3 regions of the Marinobacter sp. H13 genome follow, and region 1 is predicted to be linked to each of the others. Evidence: predicted binding sites of a transcription regulator. Region 1 holds the regulator's gene; each other region holds the start of a gene.
What was found. The regulator FliA, encoded in region 1, starts transcription of late flagellar genes. The targets are predictions, from matches to a motif close to CTAAAGTTTNNNNNNNNNNNGCCGNTAA.
Positions count from the first base shown of each region.

Region 2: a site for FliA is predicted at 3,744-3,771, ahead of flgM (flagellar biosynthesis anti-sigma factor FlgM). Genes of this name have one in related genera too.
Region 3: a site for FliA is predicted at 3,470-3,497, ahead of AC5JQH_RS11595 (methyl-accepting chemotaxis protein). Genes of this name have one in related genera too.

Region 1 covers NZ_JCACRU010000001.1:541,844-548,236, forward strand. Annotated here, with positions in the region: gene AC5JQH_RS02540 (chemotaxis protein CheA) at 1-1,932, opposite strand, end outside; gene AC5JQH_RS02545 (protein phosphatase CheZ) at 1,949-2,734, opposite strand; gene cheY (chemotaxis response regulator CheY) at 2,755-3,138, opposite strand; gene AC5JQH_RS02555 (RNA polymerase sigma factor FliA) at 3,301-4,044, opposite strand; gene AC5JQH_RS02560 (MinD/ParA family protein) at 4,076-4,888, opposite strand; gene flhF (flagellar biosynthesis GTPase FlhF) at 4,957-6,264, opposite strand; gene flhA (flagellar biosynthesis protein FlhA) at 6,325-6,393, opposite strand, start outside.
Region 2 covers NZ_JCACRU010000001.1:4,332,895-4,339,287, forward strand. Annotated here, with positions in the region: gene mnmC (bifunctional tRNA (5-methylaminomethyl-2-thiouridine)(34)-methyltransferase MnmC2/FAD-dependent 5-carboxymethylaminomethyl-2-thiouridine(34) oxidoreductase MnmC1) at 1-1,248, opposite strand, end outside; gene AC5JQH_RS20215 (peptidylprolyl isomerase) at 1,253-1,864, opposite strand; gene AC5JQH_RS20220 (cyclic di-GMP-binding domain-containing protein, MshE-related) at 2,092-2,841, shown strand; gene AC5JQH_RS20225 (flagella synthesis protein FlgN) at 2,880-3,350, opposite strand; gene flgM (flagellar biosynthesis anti-sigma factor FlgM) at 3,358-3,684, opposite strand; gene flgA (flagellar basal body P-ring formation chaperone FlgA) at 3,858-4,559, opposite strand; gene AC5JQH_RS20240 (chemotaxis protein CheV) at 4,748-5,677, shown strand; gene AC5JQH_RS20245 (CheR family methyltransferase) at 5,715-6,393, shown strand, end outside.
Region 3 covers NZ_JCACRU010000001.1:2,517,077-2,523,469, reverse strand. Annotated here, with positions in the region: gene fdh3B (formate dehydrogenase FDH3 subunit beta) at 1-411, shown strand, start outside; gene AC5JQH_RS11625 (formate dehydrogenase subunit gamma) at 499-1,671, shown strand; gene AC5JQH_RS11620 (hypothetical protein) at 1,668-1,793, shown strand; gene AC5JQH_RS11615 (sulfurtransferase TusA family protein) at 1,786-2,025, shown strand; gene AC5JQH_RS11610 (hypothetical protein) at 2,133-2,273, shown strand; gene AC5JQH_RS11605 (hypothetical protein) at 2,429-2,680, shown strand; gene AC5JQH_RS11600 (hypothetical protein) at 2,677-3,291, opposite strand; gene AC5JQH_RS11595 (methyl-accepting chemotaxis protein) at 3,565-5,490, shown strand; gene AC5JQH_RS11590 (NADH-quinone oxidoreductase subunit L) at 5,617-6,393, shown strand, end outside.

The DNA.
Region 1 (6,393 bases):
GCCAGCACCGCCACGAACCAGCCAGCGCTTGATATGGAATAGCGGGAAGACTTTATCCCGAACCACAATGCACTCGCGCCCATCGACGATGTTGGTCTTGGTCAGGTCCAGATGGAAAATCTCGACCACGTTGACCAGCGGCAACGCAAAGGATTGATCGCCCAGCATGATCATCAGGGTGGGCATGATGGCGAGCGTCAGCGGAACCTTGATGACAATGCGAGAGCCCTTGCCCAGCTCGGATTCGATGCTCAACTGGCCATTGAGCTGGCCAATCTTGGTTTTCACCACATCCATGCCGACGCCACGTCCGGACACATCCGAAATCTGCTCCTTGGTGGAGAATCCGGCGGCAAAAATAAGGTTGTAACACTCCGAATTGGTCAGCCGGTCCGCGGCGTCCTGGTCGTAGATACCCTTTTCGACTGCTTTGCGGCGCAGGACTTCCGGATCCATGCCCGCGCCGTCATCCTCGATAAACAGCAGAATATGGTCTCCCTCCTGCTCGGCAGAGAGGGTAACCGTGCCCTGGCGTGGCTTCCCGGCCTTCTCGCGGACTTCCGGAGCCTCGATCCCGTGGTCCACCGAATTCCGCACCAGGTGAACCAGCGGATCAGACAGCGCTTCAACCAGGTTCTTGTCCAGATCGGTTTCCTCGCCATGCATCACCAGGTTCACCTCTTTCTTGAGGTTTCTGGCGAGATCGCGCACAACGCGGGGGAACCTGCCGAACACCTTTTTGATCGGCTGCATGCGGGTCTGCATGACGGCGGACTGGAGATCAGTCGTAACCACATCCAGGTTGGATACCGCCTTGTGCATGTGTTCGTCTTCACTTTCAGCACCCAGACGCTGCAAGCGGTTACGCACCAGCACCAGCTCACCCACCATATTCATGATGTCATCGAGCCGCTTGGTGTCGACACGAACCGTCGTTTCCGCGGCCGGGGCATTCTCGCGAGCAGGCATCGCCGGTGCGGCAGCGCCTTTGGCCTCCGGCTTCTCGGCCGGCTTCGATTTTTCGGGCTTTGACGTGTTTGCTTTCGGTGAAGCCGGCTCTTTTGAAGATGCAGGCTGTTTCGGCGCTGAGGGCTGTTTTGGAGCTGCAGGCTCTTTCGAGGCTGAAGGCTCTCCGCCCGCGGTCGGGCTTCCGCCCTTGCCGTGAAGATCGTCCAGCAGTTTCTCGAATTCGTCGTCGGTGATCAGGTCGTCGCCGCCAGCAGATCCGGCCTTGGCAGCCGGCTTTTCTTCTTTACCAGAAGCCTCTTCCTCGCCAGCTGGCGCACCGGCAAACTGACCTTTTCCGTGCAGTTGGTCCAGTAGCGCTTCGAATTCGTCGTCGGTTATTTCGTCGTCTCCAGAACTTTCCTGGTCACCGCCGGCCGATCCGGCGCTCGAAGCCGAGGAAACCTCCGCTGATTTCTCGTCCTGCAGTGCGTCCAGAAGCTGTTCGAACTCGTCGTCGGTGATGTCGCCACCGTCTTCTGCCGGTTCGCTCTCTTCCTGCTCAGGTTGAGCGGCAGCGGCCGGTGCCCCCTCGCCCTCAGGCTGGGCCAGGGCATCCAGACGGGCAATAAGTTCGTCCGGAGCCGGTGTCAGCTCCTCATGATTGCGGACCTGCTCAAACATGGCATTGACGTAGTCGAGTGCTTCTAGAACCACGTCCATCAGTTCGGAATCCACCTTGCGCTTGTGATTACGCAAGATGTCGAAAACGTTTTCCGCGGAATGGCAGCAGTTCACCAGCGCTTCAAGCTGAAGGAAGCCGGCTCCGCCTTTCACGGTATGGAAACCACGGAAGATGGCGTTGAGCAGATCACTGTCGTCAGGATGTCGCTCAAGATCTACCAACTGCTCTGACAGCTTTTCGAGGATCTCGCCGGCTTCTACGAGGAAGTCCTGCAAAATCTCTTCATCAGCATCAAACGCCATGCGTTACCCTCATTATTCAGAAACCGAGACTGGACAACAGGTCGTCTACGTCGTCCTGCCCCGAAACTACATCTTCACGCTCATCGGCCTTGATCTGGGGCCCGACGCCCTTCTCTGCAGACTCTTCTTTTTCTTCAATCTGGTGCACCGTGCCCGTGAGCTGGTCCACATGACTGGCCATCACCACCAGGCTGAGCATCTGCTCCTCAACCTCTTTCACAAGGGCGGTGACCTTCTGGATGACCTGACCTGTCAGATCCTGATAATCCTGAGCCAGCAGGATTTCCGACAGGTTGCTGTACATGGTGTCGGCATCGGTTGCCATGCTGACAAAAAAGCGATCAATCCGGCCGTACAGCTCGCGAAACTCAGCCGGCTGCATTTCCCGGCGACGCAGGCGCTGCCACTCATCACGCAACGCGGCGGCCTCGTCTCTGAGGGCATTGGCCACCGGCATGGTTTCCTCAACCAGGTCCATGGTCCGGTTGGCTGCTTCACCGGTCATCTGCACAACGTATTCGAGACGATCAGAGGCATCTGTCATCTTTGACAGTGCTTCCTGTTGCTCGGCGTTACGGGGATCAATCTGGAAGTTCCGGATTGCTTCGTGCAGGCTCCGCGTCAGCCGCCCTACCTCACGGTACAGACCCTGATCCCTGACTTCGCTGAGTTCATTGATCAGGGTCATGGCTTTGGCATAATCACCCGCATCAACACTCTCGGCCAGTTCCGCTGCCTGCCGCTGGAGCTTTTCCGTCACCTCCGGTTCAAGGCCCCGATGGTTCTTTTTGCTATCGCTCATGAGAGCCATCCGACCTCTGGTTACTGGATTCTTTCAAAGATTTTCTCAATCTTTTCCTTGAGCACGGCAGCGGTGAACGGCTTGACCACATACCCGTTTACGCCTGCCTGGGCAGCGGCAACGATCTGGTCGCGCTTGGCCTCAGCAGTTACCATCAATACCGGCAGGGTTTTCAGATTCTCGTCCGCCCGAACGGCCTTGAGCAGGTCGAAGCCTGACATGCCAGGCATGTTCCAGTCGGTCACCAGAAAATCGTATTTGCCGCTTTTGAGCATTGGCAGTGCCGTGTTGCCGTCGTCAGCTTCATCGGTGTTGGTGAAGCCAAGATCACGCAGCAGGTTCTTGATGATCCGTCGCATTGTGGAGAAGTCGTCCACAATGAGGATTTTCATGTTTTTGTCCAATGGGACCTCCAGTTAGTAACACCCGGAATTCGTTTGACCTTTGCGTTCAAAGTCTAGCAGGCCGCTGTTTTAACCGCTTATTGTCGGACCTTTGCTTCGGTTGTAAAGCATCGGTTACCAAAAACTACAGACTACCTCGTTGGCGACACAGACTGAACGCGGTCAGTTGTCCGATTCCTGACGCCAATCCGAGAGCCGTCCCCGAAGGCGCAGGGCTGCCTGGCTGTGAATCTGGCTTACCCTGCTCTCACTGACGCCGAGCACCGCGCCAATCTCCTTGAGGTTCAGTTCTTCCTGGTAGTAAAGGCTCAACACCAGCTTTTCCCGCTCCGGCAGGTCTTCAATCGCCTCAGCGAGGCTCCGCCGGAAGGCATCGGAGGACAACCCCTCAAGGGGATTATCCTGCGTCTCTGTCTGTTCTATCGGCAGCTCTCCGGATTCATTGAGCTCGTCGAGGCTAAAAAGTCGACCGCTGTTGGAACCGGAAAGGTAGGAGTGGTATTCGGGCAGCCCCATACCCAGCTCTTCGGCCACTTCCTGGTCGTGGGCTTCGCGGCCAAGTCTATCTTCAACGGCCTTGATGGCCTGGGAAATGCGACGGGCGTTGCGATGCACGGAACGGGGGACCCAGTCACCCTTGCGGATTTCGTCCACCATGGCGCCGCGAATACGGATACCGGCGTAAGTCTCGAAGGTAGCACCTTTGGTAGAACTGTAACGCTGGGCGGCCTCGAGCAGACCGATCATGCCGGCCTGCATCAGGTCTTCAAGCTGGACGGACGCCGGCAGGCGAGCCATCAGGTGAAGGGCAATTTTCTTGACCAGCGGCGCGTGCTGCTCAATGAGCTGAGCCGGCTTCTGCGCACTTGACTGGTTATAGATTCCGAGGTTTTTCGCCAATGTCATGTATCCGGTTTTTTGTTTGACTGGATCCGATTCAGACTTCGACGAGCCGCTCCACAAAAAATTCCAGATGCCCACGGGGCGAGGACGGCAACGGCCAGCTATCTACCTTGTCCGCCAGCGCCTTGATGGCCAGTGAAGCTTTCGCCCTGGGATAGGCGTCCAGCACCGCACGCTGCCGCTGAACCGCTTTCTTCACGGCCTCATCGTAGGGAACTATTCCTACGTATTGTAGTGCCACATCGAGGAAGCGCTCGGTGACCCGGGTCAGTTTTTCAAACAGATGCCGGCCTTCCTGCTCATTCCGAACCTGATTGGCAAGAATACGGAAGCGGTTGGTTCCATAATCACGGTTCATCAGCTTGATCAGGGCATAGGCATCGGTGATCGAGGTCGGCTCGTCGCAGACAACCAGCAGCAGCTCCTGAGACGCTCTCAGAAAACTGACCACTGACTCGGAAATCCCGGCGGCGGTATCAACGATCAGGACATCGATCTGATCACCCAGTTCGCTGAACGCATTAATCAGCCCGGCATGTTCCATGGGGCTGAGCTGGGTCATTCGTTGGGTACCGGAAGAGGCGGGGACAATCTTGATGCCACCGGGTCCATTCACCAGAACGTCCTTCAGATCACAATCGCCGGCCAGAACATCCTGGAGGTTGCGATTGGCAGTGATGCCCAGCAAGACGTCGATATTGGCCAGCCCCAGATCGGCGTCGAGCAGCACCACTCTCAGGCCTTTCTGCGCCAGGGCAATTCCGAGGTTCACCGACACGTTACTCTTGCCGACACCACCCTTTCCGCCGGAAACTGCAATCACCTGTACCGGATGTGCTCTGCTCATACTGTTTTTGGTCTCTCGCCACGTTTCGCCGGCTTTGTCTCCGACGCCTGCTGTCAATCTGTCCGGTCTCAGGCGTGCTCTTTCAGGCCCTCTGCGACCGCTTGCTGTTGCTGGAGTGTTTTCAGCCGATCCACGGCCAACCGCACCAGCGGAACGGCTTCTGCGTGGTGCAGGTCTTCAGGAATCTTCTGGCCGTCTGTGTAATAGGCTACCGGCAGACCGGTTTCCATCACAAACCCGAGAGACTCGCCCAGCGTCAGGGCCTCGTCGATTTTGGTCATCACACAGCCCGCAAGATTTGCCATCTTATAGCAATGCCACACGGATTTCATGATGCGAGGCTGACTGGTTGCCGAGACCACCAGATGGGTTTTGATATTGTGATGGCTGCGAGCCAGTTCGGCCAGCTGTTCCTGATAGCCTTTGTCCGCACTGGTCAGTCCGGCGGTATCAATCAGCACCAGATGACGGTCTGACAGCTCGTCCAGAATATCGTCCAGACTGTGGCTCTCATCCACGACCCGAACCGGCACATTCAGGATCCGACCGAACACGAATAACTGCTCGTGCGCCGCCACCCGATAGCGATCCGTGGTCACCAGTGCCACCGAGTCGGAACCGTGTTTGAGCACGTAGCGCGCGGCCAGCTTGCCAATGGTGGTGGTTTTCCCGGACCCTGTCGGACCCACCAACGCGTAGGCGCCACCCTCATCCAGCCACTCCATGCGGGAGGTCCGAACCCCGGTACACAGCATTTTCAGGGACTGCTTCCAACCGTCTTCCAGGCGCCCCGCCTTGTGACGACGGGAAATTGACCCCGCCAGATCACTGCCGAGGCCGAACTCCTGCAAGCGCTCGGCAAGCCTCTGCTGCACGGCGGTGGTCGCAGAAACCTCCGGCTCCTGTTGCGGCCGATGGCCCTGCATCATGTCTTTGAGCGAGCTGATCTCGGCCCGCATCTGCGCCAGCTCATCAGAATAGGCTTCCCTCGGCGCCTGTGGCAGAAGTTCAATATCACCAAAACCACCGCTCACCTCTTCCTGAATGGCAGCGAACGAACCGGCGTAGCTCGCGCCCTGCGATGCCCGCTTTTCCCGTACTTCACGGATGCGGTCCCGGGACCGGCTCAGCTCGTCCTCAAGACGCCTGTGCTGGTCGGCCTGCATCTCGGCCAAGCGGGACCCGTTGGTGGCTTCTTCTGCCTGGTTGCCCAGTCGCTGGCGCGCCATATTCTCGTCATAATCCAGCGCCGTCACAATTTCGACACCGCCGTCGACCCGACGATTGGAAAGGATCACGGCGTCCGGCCCCATCTGTTCACTGACCTGCTTGAGCGCCTCGGCCATGGTCTGAGCAAAAAACCGTTTTACTTTCATGATGCCTCTTCCTCCACCGGCAACGCCGTGCCGGCGCTGTCCGCTCTGTCATCCGCGCCGTTACTGGCCAACGGACGCCACGATCGTAATCTGTTTGTTATCCGGAATTTCCTGGTACGAGAGCACATG
Region 2 (6,393 bases), 3.8 Mb from region 1:
GAACACCGTGGATATCAGCGGGTGGTTCGCCAGTTCCTTGCAAAGGTTTGCGGGTTCGAGCCAGCCACTGCCGGGGAACCAGAGCCCGCCCGATTCCGTTGGCACGCCTGTCAGGGCGCTGGCCTGTTCCCGGGTCACCGGGTAAAAGATACTCCGGGGGTAGTCGTTCCTTTGGAGAAACCTCCGCTGCCGGTCCGCTTCCTGGGAGTTGTGGGCCAGCTGTAGCAGGCCGGTCGGATGCCAGTGCTGGTCGCGCCAGTTGTGGTAGAAACGCTGCGCGAACGAGAGTGCTGTGAGCGCCAGCTCGGTCTGGTCGTTGAACTCTACGCCCAGCTTCACATACAGGGCGCCCTGGGCGTTGCCGGACGCCGCTGCACCCGGGCCATGGGCGTCGATCAGTGTTACCGGGTAGCCCCGGTCTGCCAGGTTTCTTGCCAGTGCGCAGCCGGCAACACCTGCGCCGATTATTGCGATCGATTCCTGTTGTTCCGTGGGAGCCGTTTTGATGGGTGCCGGGTTCTCCGCGACAAGAACGCCTTTCAGCATATCCCGTTTGCGACCGTATCCGGCGGTTTTTTCCATCCGGAATCCGGCCCCCATCAAGGCCCGACGAATCCGGCCAACGGAGGTAAAGGTCGCCAGAGTTGTACCCGGCCTGCTGTGTGCACGGATCTTGTTGATGATGTTTTCCAGCCACATATCCGGGTTGCGGGACGGAGCGAACCCGTCCAGAAACCAGGCGTCGGCTTGAAAATCCAGGGATTGCCAGGCGTCGTTAATGTCGCCGAAAAATAGCGTCAGTCGAACCTGCCCCCCGGCCAGGACCAGCCTGTGTACCCCACGCACCAGGGGTGGGTAATGCAGAAGCAGTTCGTCGGCCAGCGCAGCCAGTTCGGGCCACTGTGCCAGGGCCCGGGCCAGGTCCTCGTGGGTGAGGGGGAAACGTTCAACGGAAACGAAGTGCAGCGTCGCCGCATGGGCCGGAGCGTGTCGCTGCCAGGCTTGCCAGGCGGCGAGAAAGTTCAGGCCGGTTCCAAAGCCGTTTTCGGCAATAACGAAATTGCCGCCTTCGGGAATCTGTGCGAAACGTTCGGGCAACTGGTTGTGTTGCAGGAAAACGTAGCGTGTTTCCTCGAGACCATTGTCGCGGCTGAAATAGACATCGCCGAACCGGATGGACTCCGGGACGCCGTCGTGCCAAGCCAGTTCAGCGGGCTCTATTCCGGGCGGCAGGGGAGCACGGTCCACGGTGTCAGCCTTCGGGGTCGACCACGGTGACGGTTTCGATGATCACAGGTTCAACCGGCACATCGGCCATCCCCTGTTTCCGGGTGGTCTGTTTGCGGGCAATGGCATCGACAACGCCCATGCCCTCGGTCACCTTGCCAAAAACCGCATAACCCGGGCCGCGAACTCCGGCGTTCAGGAACCCGTTGTCGGAAAGGTTGATAAAGAACTGGGACGTGGCGGAATCAGGCGCACTGGTGCGAGCCATCGCAATGGTTCCACGAAGGTTCGGCAGTGTCTCTTTCGCTTCATTGCGGATAGGGGCCCGAGTGGACTTGCGGGAGAGATCCCGGGTGAAACCGCCGCCCTGGATCATGAACCCGGGTATAACCCGATGGAAGATGGTGCCGTCGAAAAAACCGTCTTCGGCGTACTGCAGGAAATTGTCGACCGTTTCGGGCGCAACATCCGGGCGAAGCTGAAGCTCGATAGCGCCTTCACTGGTCACCATGCGGACCTTCGGAAGAGGATCACTGGCCAGTTGCTCATTGGTTTGCGCCTGCACCGCGGCAGTCGGCATGAGCAGGGCGAGTGCCATAAGCAATACGGGTGTCACAGTTTTCAGGGGTTTTACCATGTTTGTCATTTGCAGCCGTTCTCCGTGTTATTAGCAGGTGTGTTTCCTGCGACAATTCGGCGAATTCTGTTATCAGGTGCCAGATCTTACCAGATGGTGATGGTAAAACGGGCACTGCATCCACGCACATTGTTGTGTGATCGGCTAACCTTCCCGATATCGGAAGTCATGGATCACACTGGCCGGGCCGGGTTGTACGGTTTTCACTGTTTAAAAGGAGACACTGGGTGAGAATCCGTCAGGGATTTGAAGAGAAATCACGCCTCGGGCGATTGCTTATCAATCGTGGGTATCTGTCTGAGGGGCAGGTTAACGAAGGCCTCAGGCTTCAGCGCGAATCGGGACAGCGCCTGGGTGAGGTATTTATCCAGGCGGGCTGGATCAGCGAGAAGGAGCTGCACCGTGTCCTCAAGCACCAGTCCCGCTATCGCAACGCTGCCGCCCTGGTAACAGCGGTCACGCTGCCATTCCAGCCCCTGGTAACCTTTGCGGCCAGCAATTCGGCCGAGGCGTCACAGGCAATACTGGAAGCCGGCGAACTTTATGACAGAGGCAATCTTGCCCCCATGAGCGAAGCCGAGCTGGCGGCGATTTCCGGTCAGGGCGATCCGACCTTGCTGCAGCGCATTGGTATTGTCAGCAAGATGGCGGAGAACCCCGCAGGAAATGGGGAGCAGGGCTCCGAGGCATCCGCAGATGTTATTGAAGGTCTCAAGCTTTCCGCCAATATCTTCGTGCCGGTTCTGAACTTCCTGGATTCAGATCTCAGCATTTCCGGTGTGCATTATCGTGAAGGGGAGCCACGTTATCGGGTAAGAGAAGATGGCGCCCTGATGCTGGCGTTCCCTGAGCGCATCGAGGAAATTCGGATGGACAATATACGGGTTACGGGAGGCCAGGGAGCTTCAATGGGCAACGTGAGCATTCACGACATCCGGTTTCATCCCGACTCCCAGATGACCATCTACACCCGATGAAGTGGAAAGCATGGCTCGGCAGAGCCATGCGTCCGGGCTCAGGCGCTGGCGAGCACCGTGCTGCTTGATACCGTGGTCTGCTGACCCTGTGCACCGTACAGCTTTTGCTGGCCGGTGGCGCCGCGGAAAATATCTGTGAGCCTCGACAAACGCTTTTGCAAGTGGCTGATTACGCGACCGTTGGTCTGGTTCAGCGTCTGACAGGTTCGCAGCTTCTGGTCCGCTTCCTGCCAGAGTTCGAAGAGATCCGAGAATCCGGCGCTGCGAATAAAGCGGGAAGGCTCGCCACTTTCGGGGCGATATCCCATTTGTACGAGCGTTCGGATTTTCTGTTTGGCGCGTTCGCGGACTGCACCGAGGAGATCGTTCTTCTCTCTGGTCAGGGCGTCCAGCTGGCGGAGGTCGGAATTCGCAAGGCAGGTCTTTTCCTTGCCGAGAACGTCAGCCAGTGTTTCAAGCTGGCTGATATCCTGGGAAAGAAGGGTCTTCAAATCATCAATTGCGGCCATGGTCTACTCACCCGAAAATGCTTTCATCCATCTCAAGCATTTTCTGGGCCAGCTTCTCGGCGTCAATCTTGTACGTGCCATTTTCGAGGGCGGAACGGATCTGCTCGATGCGGTCGTCATCCATTTCCGGATAATCGCCCAGCTTTTGTTCGAGCTGCTTCAGATTCTTTGCCTGATTGCTCAGGCTGACGTTCTCACCACGGGCCCCCTGGGCCTGTGTCTTCGCCTGTTCGTTGGATGCCGGCTGGGTATTCTGTGCGCCGGAGCTTTTGTCGGCCGTGGTTCTCTGGGTGTTGACCTGGCCGGGGCCAATTCCATTTAAGTCAACTGACATATCTGTACCTGCTTGCCTGTCGCGCCACGAATGCGGCGCTTACTCGAGTTTATGTCTTCTTAACGGCGGCGCCGCGAAAACCTTTAGTACTTTTAGCACTTTTTTTCATCTGCTTTTACGACCGGTTTTGCGGCATTCACTTGCCGCTCCGGCAAGCCTCTGCCGCACGCGGCTCACATCGGAATCTCCACGTGGCCCGGCGCGACAACGCTGGCTCTTATCGTGCGCGATGAGCGCAGATTCTCAACCAGAACCTGTTCGCCAACGCTGGCGCTTGCCAGGGCTTTGCCCCGGGAACGTACTGAAAATCCACCGGTTTTGGCGGTGATGATAACATGATCGCCTCGTTCGACCGCATTCGGGGCCGAAAGCATGTCTGGTGTAACGAGCGATCCGGCATTCACTGCGCGCCGCACTTCCATGCCAATCGCCTGCTTCGAGTCGGTAATCACGCCCCGTCTGGATGAATTGATTTCAACAGACTGCTTCGCAAGCAGCCCTTCGGTTATTCGCTCTCCACGTGTGAGTGGCCTCGCTGCCACCAGGGCTGGCCCATGGATAGAGACTGAAGCGGTAACAAACATTCGCCATGGGCGGGTTCCTTCGCAGGCTACCTGCAACGACGGGCTGGTGCTTTTCCATGGATCCCCGCTGAACTCTACACTCAAAGGCTTTTCGCACTCGGCGAGAGCGAGGCGGCTGTCGATGGAACCGGGTTCGAAGGAAACGGTGTAGCCATGCTCGGCCTGTTCAGACGCAAAGCTGTCCAGAAACGCCAGGGTTGCTTTCTGAATCTGTTCAGCCGTCGTTCCAGCAAGGAGCGGCGTGCTCAGGCCAGACATTAGCAGTAGTAGGGCGAAATTCGTGATGCGCATACGTATCAGTTTGTCCTATGCTGTCAACAACAGGGCAGAAAAGCCCGAATCAGGCTAAGGATTCGGTAAAAGTGGCCGTTAAATGGGCTGACCCAGCCCTGATATGACGGGTTTCCGTCGATCAGGCTATTATTCAGTGAACAGCAAGATATATGCCGTTGTAATTCCGGCAAGCCAGGAGAATCGAAATGGCAGGGGTTTTGGACAGTGTCAACCAGCGCACTCAGATGGTCGGAAAGAACCGCCTAGAGCTGCTTCTTTTCCGTCTCAGGGGGCGCCAGATCTACGGGATCAACGTGTTCAAGGTGAAAGAGGTGCTGCAGTGTCCGAAGCTGTTCTCCCTGCCCAACAGCCGGCCGGTTGTTCGAGGCGTAGCCCATAGCCGGGGTGAGACTATCCCCATTATCGATCTGAGCATGGCAATCGGTCTGCCCGGTATCCCGCAAGAAGAGCTCTCCACCAGTTTCGTCATCATCACTGAATACAATCGCAAAACGCAGGGTTTCCTGGTGAGCGGCGTCGAGCGAATCATGAACATGAACTGGGAAGAAATCCTGCCTCCACCCAAAGGGGCCGGCAAGGATGTCTATCTTACCGCTGTCACGAAAATTGATGATAAGCTTATCGAAATCATTGATGTAGAGAAGATTCTTTCAGAAGTTTCTCCGCTTGGGGAGGACGTAACCGAAGCCGTTCTGAGTAAGAGCGCGGATAGGGTACCGGGGCATCTGCCCGTGCTGGTGGTCGATGATTCATCCGTGGCCCGGCGCCAGATACAGCGGTGTCTCACCGCAATTGGCATGGAAGTGGTGCTGAAAAACGACGGCAAGCAGGCTATTGAACATCTGAAGGAAATCACTGCGGATGGTTCCCGGGCCAAGGATCACTTCTCCCTGATCATCTCGGACGTGGAGATGCCTGAAATGGATGGCTACACCCTCGTCACCAAGGTGAAAGAGGACCCGGCGCTTTCGGATATGTTTGTTATGCTTCACACCTCACTCAGCGGTGTGTTCAACCAGGCCATGGTAAAGAAGGTCGGGGCCGACGACTTTATGGCAAAGTTCAGTCCGGACGAGCTGGCAGAGCGGGTGATGGAAATCATCGACCAGGGTTGATGGAGCCGCTCAAAGATTCACTCAGAACAGAGACCCAATGAAAGCGGAAATAACGCCACAGGAATATGAAGCCTTCAAATCGTTCCTGCAGGATGCCTGTGGGATTTTACTGGGCGATAATAAACAGTACCTGGTCAAAAGCCGGTTGCGCAGGATTCTTGAAGAGAACAGCCTGAATACCCTGGGTGAACTGCTCGAGCGCCTTAAGCGCCCCGGGCGGGGCGGTCTGAAAGAGACTGTCATCGATGCGATGACAACCAATGAAACCCTGTGGTTCCGTGACAATCACCCTTTCCGGATTCTTCAGGAGAAACTGCTTCCCGAATTCGCAGAGCGCAACTCGATGCAGCCTTTGCGTATCTGGTCTGCGGCCTGCTCAACCGGCCAGGAGCCGTATTCGATTGCCATGATCGTCGAGGAGTTTCGGCGGGCGAGGCCCGGGAAGCTGCGGGATGTAAAGATCACCGCGACGGATATCTCCAAAAGCGTTCTTGATGTGGCTCGCAAGGGCGAGTATGAAATGCTTGCCATTGGTCGGGGGCTCTCGCCAGAGCGCCAGAAGCAGTTTTTCACGCCGTCCCTGAACGGTGGCTGGCAGATCAAACCCCAGATCAAGAGCATGGTGGAGTTCAAGGAGTTGAACCTGCTTGAGCGTTATATGCTGGGCAAGTTCGATATTGTGATGTGCCGGAACGTTCTGATCTATTTTTCGGCGG
Region 3 (6,393 bases), 2.0 Mb from region 1:
CCTTGTATGGCCGTTTGCCCTGTGGATGTCTTCTACCAGACCGAAGACGGTATCGTGTTGCACTCCAAGGATCTGTGTATTGGTTGTGGGTATTGTTTTTATGCCTGCCCCTTCGGTGCGCCTCAGTTCCCCCAGGCGGGCAACTTTGGCAGCCGGGGCAAGATGGACAAATGCACGTTCTGTGCAGGCGGCCCTGAAGAAGACAATTCAACAGCTGAGTTCACCAAGTACGGCCGCAACCGCATTGCCGAGGGCAAGCTGCCAATCTGTGCCGAAATGTGCTCGACCAAAGCGCTGCTGGCCGGTGATGGCAGCGAGGTGGCAGACATCTATCGCCAGCGTGTGGTGAGCCGTGGTTTCGGTTCCGGCGCCTGGGGATGGGGCACGGCCTATGGGAAGAAGGTCCCTTAAGCCCGCCATGAGTTTCGGGGCCCCCCGGGCCCCGCAAAACTCATGGCGGCAACGAACTCTTCTTCTTGATTCTTTTGGGGTGCTCGCATGAAGCGTAAGTTGTTAGGTGCTGTCGTCCTTGCACTGGCGACACTGGTGTTTAATCCTGTCTGGGCGCAAGAGGCCCCCGCAGTTGATCGCACGTCTACCGGGGGTGCTCAAACCCTGGAAGACATCCTGGCTCGTCAAAAACAGTTGGAAATTGACGAGTCTTTTCGCTCGGAAAACCTGGGTAATCCTGCCAATGCGGCACCGATCAGTGGTCGACTCGGCACCCTGGGAGGGCGCTCGGATTCCGACATCTATCGTGCCATTCGATACAACAAGATTGACCCCAGTACCCAGGCCCGGGGGCCTGCCGCTGACGTCCTGATCCAGGACGGAGGCATACCCTGGTACAAGTTACGAGAGGGGCCGGTCATCACTTACGGTGGCAGTGCAATCCTGGCTATCATTGCGCTACTGGCAGTGTTCTATTTTGTGCGCGGAAGAATCAAAATCACAGGCGGCCCTGCGGGCACCACGGTTGAACGATTCAAAGCCATCGAACGATTTGGTCACTGGCTGTTGGCGGGCTCGTTTGTCGCATTAGCTATAACGGGGTTAATCACCTTGATGGGTCGCAGTTTCCTCATTCCGGTTATGGGGCCCGAGGCCTTTGCCACTCTGGCTGCCGGCTCCAAATGGCTTCACAACAACATTGCGTGGGCCTTTATGTTGGGGCTGGTGATGACCTTCTTCATGTGGGTGGCGCACAACATCCCCAACAAGCTCGATTGGCAGTGGCTCAAAGTGGGCGGCGGCATCTTCACCAACGCCCATCCGTCAGCGAGGAAGTTCAACGCCGGTCAGAAAATTGTTTTCTGGACCGTGATGTTGCTGGGTTTTTCAGTCTCGTTGTCGGGCCTGTCATTGTTGTTTCCGTTTGAAATTCCAATGTTTGCCAAGACGTTTGGCGTCGTGAACACTGTTTTGGGAACGGATTTGCCGACAGTGCTGACGCCGCACGAAGAGATGCAGTATGCCAACATCTGGCACTCTATCGTGGCGTTCGTGATGATGCTGGCCATCATTGCCCACATCTACATCGGCTCGGTCGGCATGGAAGGTGCCTTCGACGCTATGGGTAACGGCCAGGTTGATCTCGAATGGGCTCGTCAACACCACGATCTGTGGGTCGCTGAGGTTGAAGCCAAACAAGGCAAAGGAGGTTCGTCGTGAAGGTAATGATTTCGGCTTTTATCGCGGCCCTGCTCATTGCCACGGCTGCACCAATGGTGCTGAACCAATTTGGCTGGTCGTCGGCGGAACAAACCAGCGCAGAGAGCGTTCGCCTTGACTGATCAGTCCGAGGTATACCAGATCGACGCCGTCGGTCTGGTATGTCCTCTCCCCATCCTGCGCTTCAAAAAACGGACCAAAGACCTGCCCGGCGGGGCACTGGTCGATTTCCTGGCGGATGACCCCACCGGCCGAAAGGACCTTCAGGCCCTCTGTGATATCACCGGCCACCGGATTGAATGGACCAGAGAAGAAGAAGCTGGCGTCACTCGTTACCGCATTTCCCTGGCATAAAACGGCATCGAAATCGTCAATCTTTTCCTACACTTCACCACGCCCTCTTGGAAAATCAGGCGCCAACCCCCTATCTTAAATTAGGACTCCTAATAATTGGAATTCCGATGACTTCAGACCCACTGTGGGAAATGATGATGCCTGAAAATGTCGAGGGACTGGCCCGGTCGATTCCTGGTGCTGCGGAAACCATGACCTTCTGGAGGCACGAGTGGCGGATCAAGTCAGCATCCGGTGTTGTGAAATGACTGAGTGGTACCGGCACTCCCAAACAGCGTGAAAACGGAGACATATGCTGGAATAGCGTGATCATTGATGTAACACGGGAACGTCAGATCCATAGCAAGCAAACCACCGTAAGCCTACCCTCATTTCTATTTAATACAGACTAAAAGGCCAAACAATGAGCGACAACAGTCGACCGGTAATTCTGACTGCCCGGCAAATAAGATTCCTGCAGGACCTGATCCTCGAAAAGCAGTACCAGCTTGCCGCTCAGCAGTCAGAGAATCAGCAGAGCACTGATTACAGTCAACTCAGCGAGCAGATGAGCCACACAACAGATCTGCTGATGCAGCTGACCGACGCATTGCCGGAAGATTGCGCAATTCCCCTCCAGGAAACTCCGGAAATCCCTGCGAGCACCTGCCCCTAGTGACCACCTCGTGGATGCTTGCGGGCTTCCAGGTTACCCAGCGACAATTTCACGTCTCGATCCGAAAGTTCTGGAAGATCGTCAAAATTCGAAACTCGCGGAAATTTCGAATCGATCACAGTCGCCAGCGTATCGTCGATGCACAGGGTGTCTGCCACGGCCTGATGACAACCGGGCATCAGGATTGCCCTGATCTCGCCGATTTCTCTTGTTCCCGTCTCAACGTCTCCGGAGCGACTGGCGCTGATCACGGTGAGCTTTTCGGCCCAATCCACAGCGCGGCCATCAACAGGTTTCGCCTCAATCCGCTCACAGGCTGTCAGGGTTGCTTCAAGCAACGTTCGGAAGTTAGCTGATTCAGCCAGCCGCTCGGCCTTTTCGCGAGCACTGCGATCTTCGTCAGGCACCAATAGTATGTAGGGCGTATTATCAACAAAGACACCCCAGTAGTCGGCCGCAATGGCTTCGGGTTTCGGGTAATAAACCCCAGCGGTCAGGGTCGAATGCTTTTTCCTTCTAGCCAGGAAGGCGCCTTTTTTTTCACAATCCAATTCTTTGCCTCGGTCTTTTCCGGTTTTCACTTCTTGCACGGGTCGTCCAGCAATGGCCATTGAACGATAGGCTCGAGCCCCATCGGTGGATCATTTCGTGGACGCAGAAATATGGTGATTGCAAGAAGGTTTTACAAATCCGCAGCCAGGCCTGTGCCTGCCGAGCGACATTTCCGCTCTTTTGGCAGCACATATGCGTCGTAATCTCTGGAATGATTCACGAATGACGCAATAATGATTAAGGAAGCATCGATCCCGGCCGATATAAAAAAAGATCGCAGTAATTTGCGTGCTCCAATAGTCCGTAAAGCTTATAGATTCTGGGGAATCAGCATGTCTATCAGAAAACTGTTCATCGTCTCGATTGCCGCTGTTCTGCTGGTCATCGCAATACTCGCAAGCGTTGTGATCGCTTTAAACACGCAGAAAACGATCACGGCAGATGTCGCTGAAAGGCAGAGTGATCTTGTCGAGGAGATCACCGGAATGCTCTCCATCACCGACGAGCTCATGTCAAAACGGGTGAAGAATTCGCTGAATCTGCTCATTGAACGCGGCCAGCAACTCGGAGCCGCCAGGATCCAGGGAACCGAACCGGTCGCAGGCAAACCCGTTCCGGCACTGTTTCTCGGCGACACCATGATCAACAACAACTTTGACCTGGTGGATGGCATAACCGGGATCATGGACGGCACAGCCACTCTATTCGTCAGGGATGGACAGGACTTTGTCAGGGTTTCCACAAACGTAAAGAAAGACGATGGATCCCGTGCCATCGGCACCAAACTGAATATGGCGGGCGCGGCCGGGCAGGCCATTAGCCGGGGCGAAGCCTACTTCGGACAGGTCGATATTCTCGGCAATCCCTACCTCACCGCTTACAGCCCTATCCGTAACGCCTCAAACCAGATTATCGGCATCTGGTATGTGGGCTATTCAGCGGACCTTGAAGAACTTGAAGCGGCCATCACCTCATCCAGCCTGCTGGAAAGAGGATTTCTCGCCCTGGTGGACGACAAGAATCGACTGCGCATGCACTCCAGCTCCATTGAGTCCGATCCACTGCAAAACCTGCTGGAATCTGAACCGGAAGACTGGAACCTTGCACGTACTGCGTTCGATGCCTGGGGGTACCAGATTATCACCGGCTACTCGGAAGACGAAGTGGCAGCCATGGTTCGCAATCAGACCATCAAGACGGTCATGGCAATTCTGATCGGCGGACTGGTGCTGATCGGCTGCCTGAGTGCCCTGGCACAACTGGTTGTGGCTCGACCTCTCCAAAAAATGATCGATGCCATCAACGACATTGCCAGCGGCGAAGGCGACCTGACGGTGAGGTTCAATGCAACCGGCAAGAGCGAATTGGACGTCATGGCCCAAGGCTTCGATCGCTTGCTAGACCGGTTACAAACTACAATTTCAGAAACCAAAAGATCCTCGGAAAGCCTGCTTGAGGCCTCGTCGAGTCTAAGGGGCATAGCATCAGACTCCGCCACCGTCGTCTCGCAACAAACCGAGGAGACCGAGCAGGTTGCAACCGCCATGAATGAGATGACAGCAACCGCTCAAACTGTTGCCGAAAGCGCCTCCAGGGCTGAAAACATTGCCAAAGAGGCGGATGGTCTGGCCGAAAGTGGCCAATCGCTCATTGCCAAAACCACGGCGAAAATACAGAGCCAGCTCGACAACAACCAGAGCTCAGTGCAAACCAGTGCTTCGCTGAGAGCTGCATCGGATAACATCGGCAATATTCTTTCCGTCATAGAAAACATTTCGGAACAGACTAATCTCCTGGCGCTTAATGCAGCGATTGAGGCAGCGCGAGCCGGAGAACACGGCAGAGGTTTTGCGGTGGTGTCAGACGAAGTCAGAAACCTGGCCCGTCGGACCCAGGAGTCCATCAAAGAGATCCAGGACCAGATCAATCACCTGCAGGAAGGCGTTGCCGGTGTTACCGACGTTATTGAGGTGGGCAGTCAGCTAGCAACTGAAACCAACGACATGATCCGCGAAACCGGCAACGCGATCGAGGCACTGCGCGAGGGCGTTCGAACCATTCGGGACACCAACATTGAAATGGCAAGCGCCGCCGAGCAGCAGAGCCAGGTTTCTGAGGACATCAACCAGCGCCTTGAGCACATTCGGCAAATGGCTGGTAGCAGCCAGGAGAACGCCGCATCAACCAATGAGGCGGCAGAAACGTTGAAGCAACTAGCGGAAAAACTGAAGTCTCAATTGGACTCTTACAGGACCTGACCCAGTTTCCATACCCGGCAATCATTCTTAAATAACGAACGAATCGATCGGATATATATATTTTTGTTCACAGCAAAAGCCTCGGATACTACGCGTATTAAATACTCCTGATTCCGAGGCCCTCGCATGTTCGATGTTCAGGCGATCGAATCCTTGTTCTCACTGCTGGTACCGCTGCTTTTCGGTGCCGGAGCAGTCGCGACCGGATTGGCAACCAACCAGAGCAACCTTCTCGCACGGTCATTGACGTTCAAGCTTGCCTTTGTATCGGCTTTGGCCGCCGCAATCGGAAGTTGGTGGTGGCCGGTCGATGGCGTCTGGTTCAGTCACGCGCCTCTGGCCTCAATCATGTTGCTGCTTATCACTTTGCTGGGAATGGTGCTGGGACGCTTCTCGGAGAGGTATCTTGCGGGGGATCCCGGCCAGCGCCGATTTATGATCTGGCTTCAGGTGATCCTCGCCAGCGTTGCCATGATCGCCATCACCAATCATTTGCTGGTGTTCCTCGTCAGCTGGATTGCCATCAGCGTAAGCCTGCATCAGTTGCTGATGTTCTTTCCTGATCGCCCGCGCGCCGCCCTGGCCGCGCACAAAAAATTCATCTTTGCGCGAATTGCGGAGTTCTGCCTGGCACTGGCGTTCCTTCTGCTTTATGTCCAGTACGACACGCCCTTTATTGATCGGATTCTGGTCCAGGTATCCGGTGCAACAGAGGTGCCCGCCGGCGCCCAGATCGCTGCGGTTTTGATGGCCGTGGCTGCTTTGCTCAAATGCGCACAGATGCCGTTCCACGGTTGGCTGATTCAGGTGGTGGAATCACCCACGCCGGTTTCTGCCCTGCTTCACGCTGGCGTTGTGAACCTTGGCGGTTTCCTGATGATTCTGATGGCACCGCTCATTTCA